One region of the Sporolactobacillus sp. BBK16-2 genome, then DNA from elsewhere that is predicted to be linked to it. Evidence: riboswitches for the same ligand, from Rfam matches in the RefSeq annotation. Region 1 holds a riboswitch; each other region holds the start of a gene.
What was found. A riboswitch is a leader RNA that binds a small molecule or an ion and turns the genes downstream of it on or off. The one in region 1 is predicted to bind S-adenosylmethionine.

Region 1 (3,112 bases):
ATCTAGTGTAAATAAATTATTATTTTCTATAATAATGTAATTTTATTTTCATAGAACTGCGAAATCAGCGACGCTAATGCTATGATGAAAGCAAAAAAAGGTGATCTCATGAGTCGCAGTCCCATTAATATCAGCCTGCTTTCGCCGACACATCTGAAAATTGCCCAATGGCTGCAGCACAATGAATCAGCAGTTATGCTGTTGACTGAAAAAGAAATCGCTAAAGAATCAGGAGTGAGCATTGCCTCTGTTTCCCGTTTTTGGATGATGATTGGGTTTAAAAATTTGAAAGATTACAAGCGGAAATTAAGAGAAGATCTTGAAATTACGCCGGCAAAAAAAATGATGAACACCATTGACGATCTTGAACACACCAAATTACAGATTCATCATTTGAATAAGAGTGTCCAGCTCCTGCAGGTGACGTTGAATCATTTCAACAAGGCTTATTTCGAGCGTGCGGTTACTTTGATTCAGGAAGCGAAGAAGCTCTATATTTATGCTCCGGGACCATCGATCGGCCTTGCGGAATTGCTGAATTACCGGTTGGCTCGGTTTGGCGTAACGGTTGTTATCCTGCGCAAATGGGGGAGCGAGCTGCTCGAGGATTTGGTCCATATTGACAAAAACTGCGTCGTGTTGATTTTTGCTTTTTCACGAATATTAAAGGAAGGAGACGTGCTGCTGGATTATGGAGCATCAGCAGGCTATCGGACGATTGTCATTACCGATCAGCCGGTGCTTCGGACGCATCATGCCTTCGATGCTCTTTTGTTTGCGAGTCGAGGAGAAAAGGATGAATTTCATTCCATGATTGCAGCGACTTACCTAGTTGAGAATCTGATCTTGTCGCTCAGTGAGAAACAGCAAGACAAAAATATGCAGAGATTGGATCAATTGAGCGCTTTGAGAAAAAAGTATAAGGATGACTTGCCAAGATGAGTATGTAAAAAGTATTTGACACCCCTGAGGTATTCCACATATAATGATGTCAAAAGTATTTTACATAACGAGGTGTCTTGACATGTCGGATTTCATTAAAAGCTCACTGCTTGAATGGAGTGTATACGCTTTACTCGGACTTATCCTGTTTTTCGTGATTGATTGGCTGACCGGAGATGGGCTTGTTTTTTCAGGACGCACTCAGGATGAACGAAAGCAGATGATTAAAAGGAAATCAATTGTCAGCAGCTGGCTTGCGCTCTTAATGCTTTTTGCTGCTGATTTCGTGCGGGATTATTTTCACCTAGGAACTGTTTCTGGACTGTCCCTAAAATATCCGGCGGGGTTTTATTTAGTTGCGGCGCTTGCAAGCTATTTTATTTTTTACGCGTTTAACAGCTGGAAAATGAGAGCCTGAGGTTGGGAGCACGAAATTGTGAAAAATCAGATTCGCGAGCTGCGGGTTACATTAAAACTCTCGCAGGATGAACTCGCAAAAAAATGCAATGTATCAAGGCAGACAATTAACGCGATCGAAAACAATAAATACGATCCGACATTGAAGCTTGCGTTTCGCCTTGCGCATGTGCTGAATAAACGAGTGGACGAACTTTTTCTAAATGAATAAGGTCTTGAAAAAATAGGCGCACTAGTGTACACTAATCAACAACTGAATGAGACATTTTGATTCTTATCAAGAGAAGCCGAGGGACTGGCCCGATGACGCTTCAGCAACCGTCGCTGATTTACGAATGGCGACAAGGTGCTAATTCCAGCAGGCTGCGTGCGGCCTGAGGGATAAGAAGATACCGGCAAACCAAGCCTTCTTCTTATTGCGAAGAAGGCTTTTTATTTTACCTATTTTTGAATTGTATAAGCGACTCACGATCTATCTGGTGAACTTAAATGTATTTGTTTTGAAGGGAGAATGGCGACATGGCATCGTATAAGACAGAAACAAAATTAACACAAATCGGGAATGGTTTTGATGAATTGGGTGCAGTCAACGCGCCAATTTATCTATCTACCGCTTATAAACATGAAGGAATCGGCATCTCAAAAGGCTATGACTATACGCGCACGGGCAATCCGACACGATCTATTTTGGAGAAGGCAATTGCCGATATAGAAGGCGGTCAGGAGGGCTTTGCCTGCAGCTCAGGAATGAGCGCGATTCAGCTCGCTTTTTCATTATTCAGCTCGGGGGATCATATTATTGCTTCAAGAGATCTCTATGGCGGTACCTTCCGCTTTTTTGAGATTCTGAGTAAGCAGTACCATCTCTCATTCTCTTATTGGGACGGCGAAAATCTGGGTGAATTAGCTGATCTTGTCTGTCCGGAGACAAAAGCAATTTTCATTGAAACACCAACCAATCCGTTGATGCACGAGGTTGATCTATCGGCAATCGCAAAGATTACGAAAAAAAATGAATTGCTGCTTATCGTTGACAATACATTTTACACACCGATTCTGCAACGCCCGATTGAACAGGGAGCCGACATTGTCGTGCACAGTGCAACAAAATATTTGGCCGGACATAATGATGTGCTTGCAGGTCTTGTGATCTCAAATCGAACAAAAGTTACTGAGAAACTGCGACTCTATCATAATTCATGTGGCGTGGTTCTTGATCCGTTTGATTCGTGGCTTCTGATACGTGGCTTGAAAACGCTCGCCCTGCGTATGCGCCAGCATCAGGAGAACGCACGCAAGATTGTTGCCTATCTCGAGAAGCAGCCGCTTGTGACCAAGGTGCTTTATCCAGGCAAAGGCGGAATGGTCAGCTTTGAATTAACCGCGCCGGATTATGTCGAACCTTTTCTCAAATCGCTGCACTTGATCACCTTTGCCGAAAGTCTCGGTGGTGTTGAAAGTCTGATTACCTATCCGGCAACGCAGACTCATGCAGATATTCCCGAAGCTCTGCGTCTTGAATACGGCCTGTCTAATTCATTGCTTCGTCTTTCGACCGGTATTGAGCACCCGGACGATTTGATTAGCGATTTGAATCAAGCATTTCAGACGTTAAAAGAAGAGGTGACCGCACATGAGTGAATCGATTCATTTTTCTACCAAACTAATAAAAGAAACGGTTGCTGTCGATCCACAAACAGGGGCGGCAAATGTGCCTGTTTATTTATCATCAACCTTTCATCAAAAGGACTTT
Region 2 (3,112 bases), 260 kb from region 1:
CTGCTATTATGCTGTGAAAAGAGGTGAAACGATGACTTTAAAAGGGCTTAACGTATGAATCTACCCCACTAAAAAACAAAAACTATTCATCCAATGAAACTTTGGCTACAACCGTTTTGTTTGGGATCAGATGCTAAACATACTGATCGAACGGTATGAACATAATCCGAAAGCCACTTTTTTGATTACTTATGCTCTGAAATAATCTTTTAATAGCACTAAAACGTGACTATCCGTGGCTTAAAGATGCTGAAAGCATGAGTCTTCAGATCACCAATCGCGATTTGGTGGAAAGTACAAAAATTTCTTTAAGCAAAAACATGACTTAAGTCGAAGAAATCCTTCAAGCAATCCTATCAATGCAAATGCGTCAATCAGAATATAAAAACATACGAAAGTTCATTTGCTCTAAATACCGTTTTGAATCATCAAGCTTGTGCGCGAACAGACATTTCTGTTTCACACTGGTAGGAAAGTATAAGAAAACATTTAAAGGAAACGAGTGTAAGCGGTCCGAAAAAGCGCCGCGTCCTGCGGCTCACCGGACACTAGTCCGTCCATGGCCGTCGCAACTAAGTCTTCGCCTTCGCCAGGGGCTTGGCGAAGCCAAGTTTCCTAATAAATCATTGGGATCCTTAATTAAGTAACGCGGCCGGAATAAAATAAGCGGAGATTTTCCGGTTATATGCATCCTGGCGCTTGTTTCACAGGTGTATAAGGGTAATTTTTCCGCTTATACACAGAAAAACCCTCCATTTTCATGTTTTTCGATTTGATAAGCGGAATTTCTCCGTCTATTTAAGCAATTTTTTCATTCATTTTCCAATTAAGCGGAATTTTTCCGTTTATTTCTCGGATTGGACGCTTACCTGATCGCCCAACCAAATCTTATGACCTTATCGTCGTACCGACAAGGCAAAACGCTATACTTTCTTAACTTGTAAAAGAGACTTAGCCGCTGCTTGGATGTTCCAAGCAAGTATGAGATGTTACTAGAAGCTCGGAATTTTAATCCCGATGTAGTTCACGATCTTTGATTTGCTGAACGGGGATAAGCGGCTAAAATGGAGCTTCCGCATCTTGCGGAAGTAAGCGCTCGGACGCCTGCGGAGTGTCTCTGTTGATCGCAAGTCAGGGGGATAGTCTCGCAGACATTGACATTATTGAGAAATCACTATTGATACGGATTCCTATTTGTATTACAATGTGAAAAACACCAAAAACATATAATAATACTTGGAATAATAATGAGAGGAGGAAGATCATGGTGCGCAGGCGTTTCTTGTCTTTTAATAAGCTGGTACAGCAAAATATATCTGAAATGCTAAGTACAGAATCGGTGATGCAAGCATTAGAGGCGAAACTGGACCGAAGGCGTGTGGCAAAATTGGAAAACAGCAAGCCGCAAAGTAAAACTCGGTAAAATGATGACTAGTTTGGCGGGGTGCTGTGTTTGTTGAGAATTGAATATGAATTCTTATCCAGAGTGGGGGAGGGACTGGCCCAATGAACCCCGACAACCAACATGTTTGCATGCATGCACGGTGTCCATTCCAGAAACACTGAATGGTGTTTGAAGATGAGAAAGAACCAACGCAGCAAACCTTTCGCATCGTCGTTAGGCTTGTTTTTTTTAGATCAGACTTTTGTGCTCTTCGTGATGCAATTTTTTAGCTGTTTCATGCGGGGCCACGCACAACAATGATTCTGAAAGATCGGATGGTTAATTAACTATGAAACAAAAAATTAGTGCGTTTCTCGTTCTTATTTTTTTTCCTTTAATGTTTGCTAGTTTTGCATCGGCACACGCTTCTGTTGTGAAATCGAACCCTGCTCAGAATCAACAGGTAAACGGAAATCTTAAGAATGTCACGATTCAATTTAATGAAGAAATCCAACCGTCTTTTCTGACCTTGGAGGTTTTGAATCAAAAGGGCAGCCGTGTTGATACAGATCACGCGCAGCGTAACAAGAAGAACCGAAGCGTATTGGAAAATGGTGTAAAAAAGCAGCTTTCCAGCGGCTATTACCGGATGAATTGGAAAGTCGTATCGGCAGATGGGCATGCCGTTCACGGAACGATTGGTTTTCACGTTGGACAACCGAAAGAAAGTGCCGCAAATGTGCAGTCTTCCAGTGATACGCGGAGCGATCTTCCCGGTGCGGACCAACTCGTGATTCAATGGCTGATCTATCTTGGTTTGTCTTTCTTTTTTGGCATACTGTTCTTCCTGAAATTTTTCAATCCGGAACGAAATCTAGTGATTTTTAACCAAAAGGCGCTGCGGCGAACACTTTGGAGTGCCGCAGGGATTCTGCTGCTTGGCGTTCTGCTCGCGCTGCCGCTTCAAGTGACACGTAACGCTGATGTGAACTGGCTGCATGCGTTTTCGGGTAAAGCTGTTGGCGAAACGTTGCTGACGACCTCATTCGGTACACCATGGTTCCTACAAATCAGTAGTTTAATTCTGTGCATCTCCCTTCTTTTCTGGTTATTTCGCACGCAATCCGAGCGAACGGTTCGTGGACTCTTATGGGTGCTCATCGGCTTGTTGTTTGTCTTTTCTTTGTCCAAAGCATTTGTCGGCCATGCCGCTGGTACTGAGGATCAGGAATTGCGTGTTTGGGCTGTGGCTGCGGACTTTCTGCATCTGTCTGCCGCGTCAATCTGGATTGGGTCTTTACTTTGCCTTCTGCTTTTCCTGCCCAGATCGGTAAAAAACAATGATTCTCCTGAGCAGCAAAAAAAGATCTACTGGCAAACGTTGCATCGCTTTTCAAACGTTGCGCTTCTTTTAGTTGGGGTAATCTTTTTAACCGGCTTGATCGGCACGCTGATTCACTTGACGTCATTTCGAGCATTATATACCTCAACTTATGGCTGGATCATCATCATAAAAGCGGTTCTTCTGCTGCTCATGCTGCTGTTTGCGCTCTATTCGAACGTGCGCGTGAAGAAGCAGAGGGATTTTCTCAAGAAAAGTGTACTGGGCGAGCTTCTGATCGGGCTGACGGTTTTACTGGCTGCTGCTGTATTGACCAATGTTTCTCCTCCTGTCCCGAAACCGGCGGTCGACGATGGCACATTTGAGGGATTTAGTGCAAAATTCAA
Region 3 (3,112 bases), 310 kb from region 1:
GGAGATTCAGCCTGAACAAATAAAAAATAATAAGGAGCCTGCAAACTAAATCATTTGCAGGCTCCTTCTAGTTAATAACCCCCGATAGCTTTACTCTTTGTCTATTCTATTATTTAGCTGCGACCGCGTCCGGAACTTTTGCCAATGCCTGTTCCAGATCATAGATGATGTCGTCAACGCTTTCGATACCAATGGATACACGAATCAGTTCGGGTGTTACACCGGTAAAGGCCTGTTCTTCCGCAGTCAATTCAGCATGTGTCGTGCTTGCCGGATGAATGATCAGCGATTTTGCATCGGCCACATTGGCGAGCAATGAGAACAGCTTTACATTGTTGATTAATGTCTTACCCGCTTGTAGTCCGCCTTTCACGCCAAATGTGAAAATGGATCCGGGACCTTTTGGAAAGTATTTTTTTGACAGTTCTTTGTATGGGTTGCCATCAAGTTCAGGATAGTTTACCCATGTGATTTTCGGATGATTGTTTAAAAACTCAGCAACTTTGCGTGCATTTTGAACATGGCGTTCCACACGCAGGGAAAGAGATTCCAAGCCTTGCAGGAACAGGAATGCATTCTGCGGGCTGACTGTTGCGCCTGTGTTGCGCAGCAGCTGAATACGTGCTTTTGCAGCGAATGAAGCAGGTGCGAGATCAGCATAGACCAAGCCGCCGTAGCTTTTGTCCGGTGTCGTGAAATCAGGGAATTTGCCACTTGCCCGCCAGTCAAATTTTCCTCCGTCAACGAGAATGCCTCCGATAGCAGTTCCGTGGCCACCAATAAATTTCGTAGCAGAATGGACAACGACATCTGCGCCGAATTCGATTGGACGAACGAGGTAAGGTGTTCCGAAGGTGTTGTCAACAATGAGAGGAATTTTATTTTCGTGTGCGATATTGGCAACGGCTTCGATATCGAGAATATTGATTTTCGGGTTACCAATCGTTTCACCGTAGAGTGCTTTTGTATTATCACGGATTGCTGCGCGGAAATTTTCCGGATCATCCGGATCAACGAATGTGACATCAATACCGAGTTTTTTCAAAGTGACATTGAACAATTCATACGTACCACCGTACAAGGTAGAGGCAGCAACAATATGATCACCGGCATTTGCAACATTCAAAATGGCGTACGTAATCGCCGCAAGTCCTGAAGAGGTGGCAAGAGCTGCGGATCCGCCTTCAAGCTGAGCAACGCGCTGTTCAAAGACATCTTCAGTTGGGTTCATAATGCGTGCATACACATTGCCCGGCCTTTTCAATTGAAAGAAGTCTGCTGCTTCGTCTGCATCCTTGAATACAAATGAAGTAGTCTGATAGATTGGTACGGCACGTGCACCTGTTGCAGGATCAGGCACTTGACCTGCGTGTACCTGCAAAGTCTCAAAACCATATTTTCTTTCCTCTGCCATGTTCATCTCTCCCTATGTTCTTTAAGTTTTACATTAAATAAAATCTTAGAAAAAAGGGTGCGCAGATTAAAAGACCGCTTCCCGCAGAGTAGATAGGGAAGCGGCCTTATTCGCCGGTTCTTTTCTTATCTGCCAGAATTTAATCTGCTGGAATTAACACCATACACATCAAACGTGCTGGTTGTCGGGCTTCGTCGGGCCAGTCCCTCCGCCACTCTTGATAAGATTTATTTAATTGTGTACAGTTTATCGTGCTGTGTTTTATTTGTCAAGCAATAAATACAAGTAATTTGATATGTTTAATCAAAAATAAAGAAAAAGGCGAATGCGTGAAGCATTCGTCTCTTTCTGATAGAATGACAGACCTGATTAATAGAGACCGTCAACTGTTTCTTTTGTGCTGATGTAGATATTCTTCGTTTGCGTATAAGCATCAAGAATACTCTTATACGTTTCACGGCCGATACCGGATTTCTTGTAGCCGCCGAATGGAGCACCTGCAGGAAGCTGGTTGTAGGTGTTGACCCACATACGACCGGTACGTACGCTGCGAGCGACACGGAGTGCCTTGTTGATATCTTGTGTCCATACCGCACCGCCAAGACCGTAATCCGATTGGTTTGCGAGTTTAATTGCTTCATCTGCATCTTTAAATTTGATAACCGTTGCAACCGGTCCGAAGATTTCTTCCTGAGCGATTCGCATGTCGTTATTTGCGTCTGCAAGAAGCGTTGGGGCCATGAAGACACCTTTATCGAGGTTGTTGTCCGTCAGCTGGCATCCGCCGGTCACAAGCTTTGCGCCTTCATCCTGGCCGATCTTAACATATTCCAAGATCTTTTCCAGTTGCCGTTTGTTGACTTGAGCACCCATTTGAACGCCGTCTTCCCAAGGCAAACCGACATTAACTTTCTCGAATGCATCTTTTAGTGCGCTAACGAATTTATCATAGATGCCTTCTTGAACGAAGATTCGTGAACCTGCACAGCATACTTGGCCTTGATTGAATAGAATGCCGAGCTGTGCGCCTTCAATGGCACGTTCCCATGGAGCGTCATCAAAGAAAATGTTGGCCGATTTGCCGCCGAGTTCAAGGGTTGCCGGAATCAAGCGCTTTGCAGCTGCCGCGGCAACTTCATAACCGATTTGGGTTGAGCCGGTGAACGCAAGCTTTGCAAAGCCGGGATGATGCAGCATATAATCGCCGGAATCAGAGCCGCGTCCGGTAATAACATTCACGACTCCTGCTGGGAGTGCCTGATCGAAAATTTTAGCCAATTCGAGCAGACTCAGTGATGTTGAAGAAGATGGGTGAATGACAACCGTGTTTCCTGCTGCAATTGCAGGAGCAATCTTCCAAGCGGCCATCAGCAATGGGAAGTTCCAAGGAACAATTTGCCCAACGACACCAATAGGTTCCTTTAGATTGATGGTCAATGTATTTTCGTCAAGTGCGTTAGCCGTGCCTTCTTCGGAACGGATAACACCGGCAAAATAGCGGAAGTGATCTGAACTTGCCGGAACGTCAATTCCCTTTGTTTCACGAAGCGGTTTGCCGTTATCTAATGTTTCAACAAGTGCCAGGTGATCAGCGTTTTCATCAATTAAATCAGCGATCTTAAGCAACAGAGTACTTTTCTCTTGAACGCTGACATCCTTCCATGTGTCAAATGCTTTTGTAGCTGCTTCCACAGCTGC
Region 4 (3,112 bases), 1.6 Mb from region 1:
GACAATGGATGAATTCAGTATCGGTTTAGTTGCGTTTAACGAAGCAATTAACCAGTACCAAAAAGGGCAGGGAAGTAAGTTTTTGACTTTTGCAGACATGGTCATTCGACGCAGAATTATTGATTTCATTCGCAAAGAATCCCGCCAAGTACGCCATATTTATTTGGATCAGACAAAACAGACCGATGAAAACACGATGGAAGAAAGTTTCATCGAACAGCAAGCTGCTATTGATCACTTTGAAGAGCAGCGGCGGATTAACGAGCGTATGGAGCAAATCGAAAGCTATCAAACACTGCTGCTCGAATACGGTATTACATTTGATGTGTTGAGCAAGCATTGCCCGAAGCATGCGGATGCGCGTGAAAATGCAAAAGTATCGGCAAAAAGGCTGGTTGAGCACAAGGAATTAGTAACTTATTTAAAGAAAAAGAAGCAGCTGCCGATAAAAGATTTGTTACAATTTGTATCGTGTAGCCGCAAAACGATTGAAAGGAATCGAAAATATATAATAGCATTGTCGCTGATCTATATTGGCGGGTTCAGTGCATTAAAGTCATATATTGAACCGGAATTAGAAACGGTTCAGTGACCGAGAAAGGTGGGGAGGAAAACTGATTAATCAGGGTGTACTCGTGTCCAAAAAGGGGAGGCGTGCTGTCATTCTGACTGATGAAGGCGACTTCAAATCGGTCAGGCTCAGACGCATGGCTGATCTTTCTATTGGACAAACGGTACGTTCCAAACACCTTGCCCGATTTAACTTTCTTCCCAAATCGATACTGACGCCGATCATCGCACTTGGATTTTCGCTGCTTTGTTTTATTCCGTTGTCGCATAGTACTTATGCGCCTCCTGGGCCGGTAGCTGCATATGTGTATTTTGATTTAAAGGCAAGTATCGAAGCGAGTGTAGATCGTAATATGCAGGTTATCTCTGTACAGCCTTTAAACAGTGAAGCAAGACAACTGCTTCAGAGTATCCCTGTCGTCCAAAAGATGCCTCTTCAGCAGTTCAGTTCAGCACTCTTCTCAAAACTGAGGAACGAAGGCGTTTCAGATAAGCGATCGCTTTGTTTAGTTACAACAGTTTTGACGAATCAAATCGGCCGCTCGCAAAAATCAGTATTTACAGAGGGCTTGACCGCATCTTTTAATCGCGGAGCAAGTCAATCCCTTCAAGCGAACGGAATTGGAATTGAGTGGCTTCAAGCATCTCTTGAACGAAAAAAGGATGCCGAAGCACGAGGCCTGTCTGTTGGAAAGTATCTGCTTTATTTGCAAGCGAATGCGTACGGCAAGACGCTCTCGCTTGAAGATGCCCAACAATTATCCACTGAGAAGATGCGCGAAGTATCAGGAGCTGTTTCACTGCCATGGCATTCGTTGATTAGAGAACGGAATAATACTCAAGGAAGCAGACCATCTACGGAGCAAGCGTCCTTTAGGGCCAATCAACTTAAACCGCTCTTTCAAAATCCTTTTCAGGTCGGTGAGGCGGCTAAAAGCAGGGAGAACAGCAGCTATAATTATTTGAACACTCGAATAGCGGGTTATGCCTGATTTTTGTCTATGAAGATCCAAGCAGAGAAACATCTGCTTGGATTTTTTAATATGCATAATCGGGTATCTGTTAAGAGAAAAAATGGTTTGACAGCTTGAGTTATGCGTGGTAAATTATTAACACTCAATTGAATAGAAAAACTCTTATCCAGAGAGGCGGAGGGACTGGCCCGATGATGCCCGGCAACCTAATTGCAGATCGTTGCAATAAAGGTGCTAATTCCTTCAGAAACAAATGTTTCTGACAGATGAGAGAGGCGAATCCCACCTCTCTCAAGGCGGGTTTTTTTATTGGTTGAAACAAAAATCGGAGAGAGGGATGCCACCAAGTAGAATACAGATTAAATGCCAAGTAAAAACGTAGGATAAGTTTTTACGACTGTAATAATTGAAAGCGGTGAACGAAGTTGATTCAATTAAGCAATGTTGAAAAAACGTTTCGGACTGATCAGGGTCCGGTGCGTGCACTATCGGATGTTAGCCTTGCTATTCAGGAAGGGGAAGTGTTCGGCATTATTGGCTATAGCGGTGCCGGCAAGAGCACACTCATTCGGATGATTAATCTGCTTGAGAAACCGACGTCAGGAACGATCACGATTGATGGTCGAAGTCTTACAGACTTGGATGAGCGCCAGCTGCGTGAAGAACGTCGGTCAATTGGAATGATCTTTCAGCATTTCAACTTGCTGTGGTCGCGGACTGTTGCTGAGAATATTGCTTTCCCATTAGAATTAACGAAGCTGAAAAAGAAACAAAGAGAAGATCGGATTGCCGAATTGATTCGGATGGTTGGACTTGAAGGCAAAGAGTCTGCGTATCCATCACAACTGAGCGGCGGTCAAAAACAGCGTGTAGGCATTGCACGAGCACTGGCTAACAATCCGAAGGTCCTTCTTTGTGATGAAGCGACATCGGCACTTGATCCAAAAACAACCGATTCAATTCTTACCCTTCTGTCGGAAATTAATAAGACGCTTGGACTGACGATCATACTGATTACTCATGAAATGACTGTAATTCGAAAAATATGCGATCGTGTGGCTGTGCTTGACGGCGGTAAAATTGTTGAGCAAGGAACAGTTGAGTCTGTGTTTTCGAATCCGCAACAAACCATTACTCAAGAATTCGTAGGCAACCATACTGGGAAAAGTACACCGATTCAAATCAAAGTTTCCGATGTGATACATACTGAGGGAACTGTAATCAGTCTTTCGGCTGCTGACCAAGCCACGTTTCAACACAGCTTATCGCGGCTGCTCGGGAACACGAACCTATCGGTAAAGGTGCTTGGATTAGCATACGGAGCGAACACTCAATCGGAGCATACAATCGTTTCCATTCAAGGGGCTTCAGAATCCATTAGAAAAGCGATCAACGTTCTGCGTTCAGAAGGCGTGAGAGTTGAGGTGACAAAGGAAAATGTTTGAGTGGTTACAAAATGTTGATTGGCCAAGTATGTGGCTGTCTACCGGTCAAACGCTCTATATGACAGCTATCTCCGGTGTGTTTACATTTTTTTTAGGAGTCGCTTTAGGGCTTTTACTTTACTT

Region 2: another riboswitch for S-adenosylmethionine. It lies ahead of AC6F33_RS14055 (copper resistance CopC/CopD family protein); the one in region 1 lies ahead of AC6F33_RS15425 (PLP-dependent transferase).
Region 3: another riboswitch for S-adenosylmethionine. It lies ahead of AC6F33_RS16785 (O-acetylhomoserine aminocarboxypropyltransferase/cysteine synthase family protein); the one in region 1 lies ahead of AC6F33_RS15425 (PLP-dependent transferase).
Region 4: another riboswitch for S-adenosylmethionine. It lies ahead of AC6F33_RS05920 (methionine ABC transporter ATP-binding protein); the one in region 1 lies ahead of AC6F33_RS15425 (PLP-dependent transferase).

What each region holds. Positions count from the first base shown of each region.
Region 1 is NZ_CM187611.1:3,097,673-3,100,784, reverse strand. Features, by position in the region: gene AC6F33_RS15440 (MurR/RpiR family transcriptional regulator) at 109-942, shown strand; gene AC6F33_RS15435 (hypothetical protein) at 1,025-1,360, shown strand; gene AC6F33_RS15430 (helix-turn-helix transcriptional regulator) at 1,376-1,570, shown strand; SAM riboswitch class I at 1,631-1,747, shown strand; gene AC6F33_RS15425 (PLP-dependent transferase) at 1,879-3,000, shown strand; gene metC (cystathionine beta-lyase) at 2,993-3,112, shown strand, end outside.
Region 2 is NZ_CM187611.1:2,838,004-2,841,115, reverse strand. Features, by position in the region: gene AC6F33_RS14060 (FbpB family small basic protein) at 1,265-1,423, shown strand; SAM riboswitch class I at 1,475-1,586, shown strand; gene AC6F33_RS14055 (copper resistance CopC/CopD family protein) at 1,734-3,112, shown strand, end outside.
Region 3 is NZ_CM187611.1:3,402,946-3,406,057, reverse strand. Features, by position in the region: gene AC6F33_RS16790 (NAD(P)/FAD-dependent oxidoreductase) at 1-23, shown strand, start outside; gene AC6F33_RS16785 (O-acetylhomoserine aminocarboxypropyltransferase/cysteine synthase family protein) at 110-1,414, opposite strand; SAM riboswitch class I at 1,537-1,641, opposite strand; gene AC6F33_RS16780 (aldehyde dehydrogenase family protein) at 1,784-3,112, opposite strand, start outside.
Region 4 is NZ_CM187611.1:1,179,203-1,182,314, forward strand. Features, by position in the region: gene sigI (RNA polymerase sigma-I factor) at 1-592, shown strand, start outside; gene AC6F33_RS05915 (anti-sigma factor domain-containing protein) at 618-1,562, shown strand; SAM riboswitch class I at 1,704-1,817, shown strand; gene AC6F33_RS05920 (methionine ABC transporter ATP-binding protein) at 1,970-2,989, shown strand; gene AC6F33_RS05925 (methionine ABC transporter permease) at 2,982-3,112, shown strand, end outside.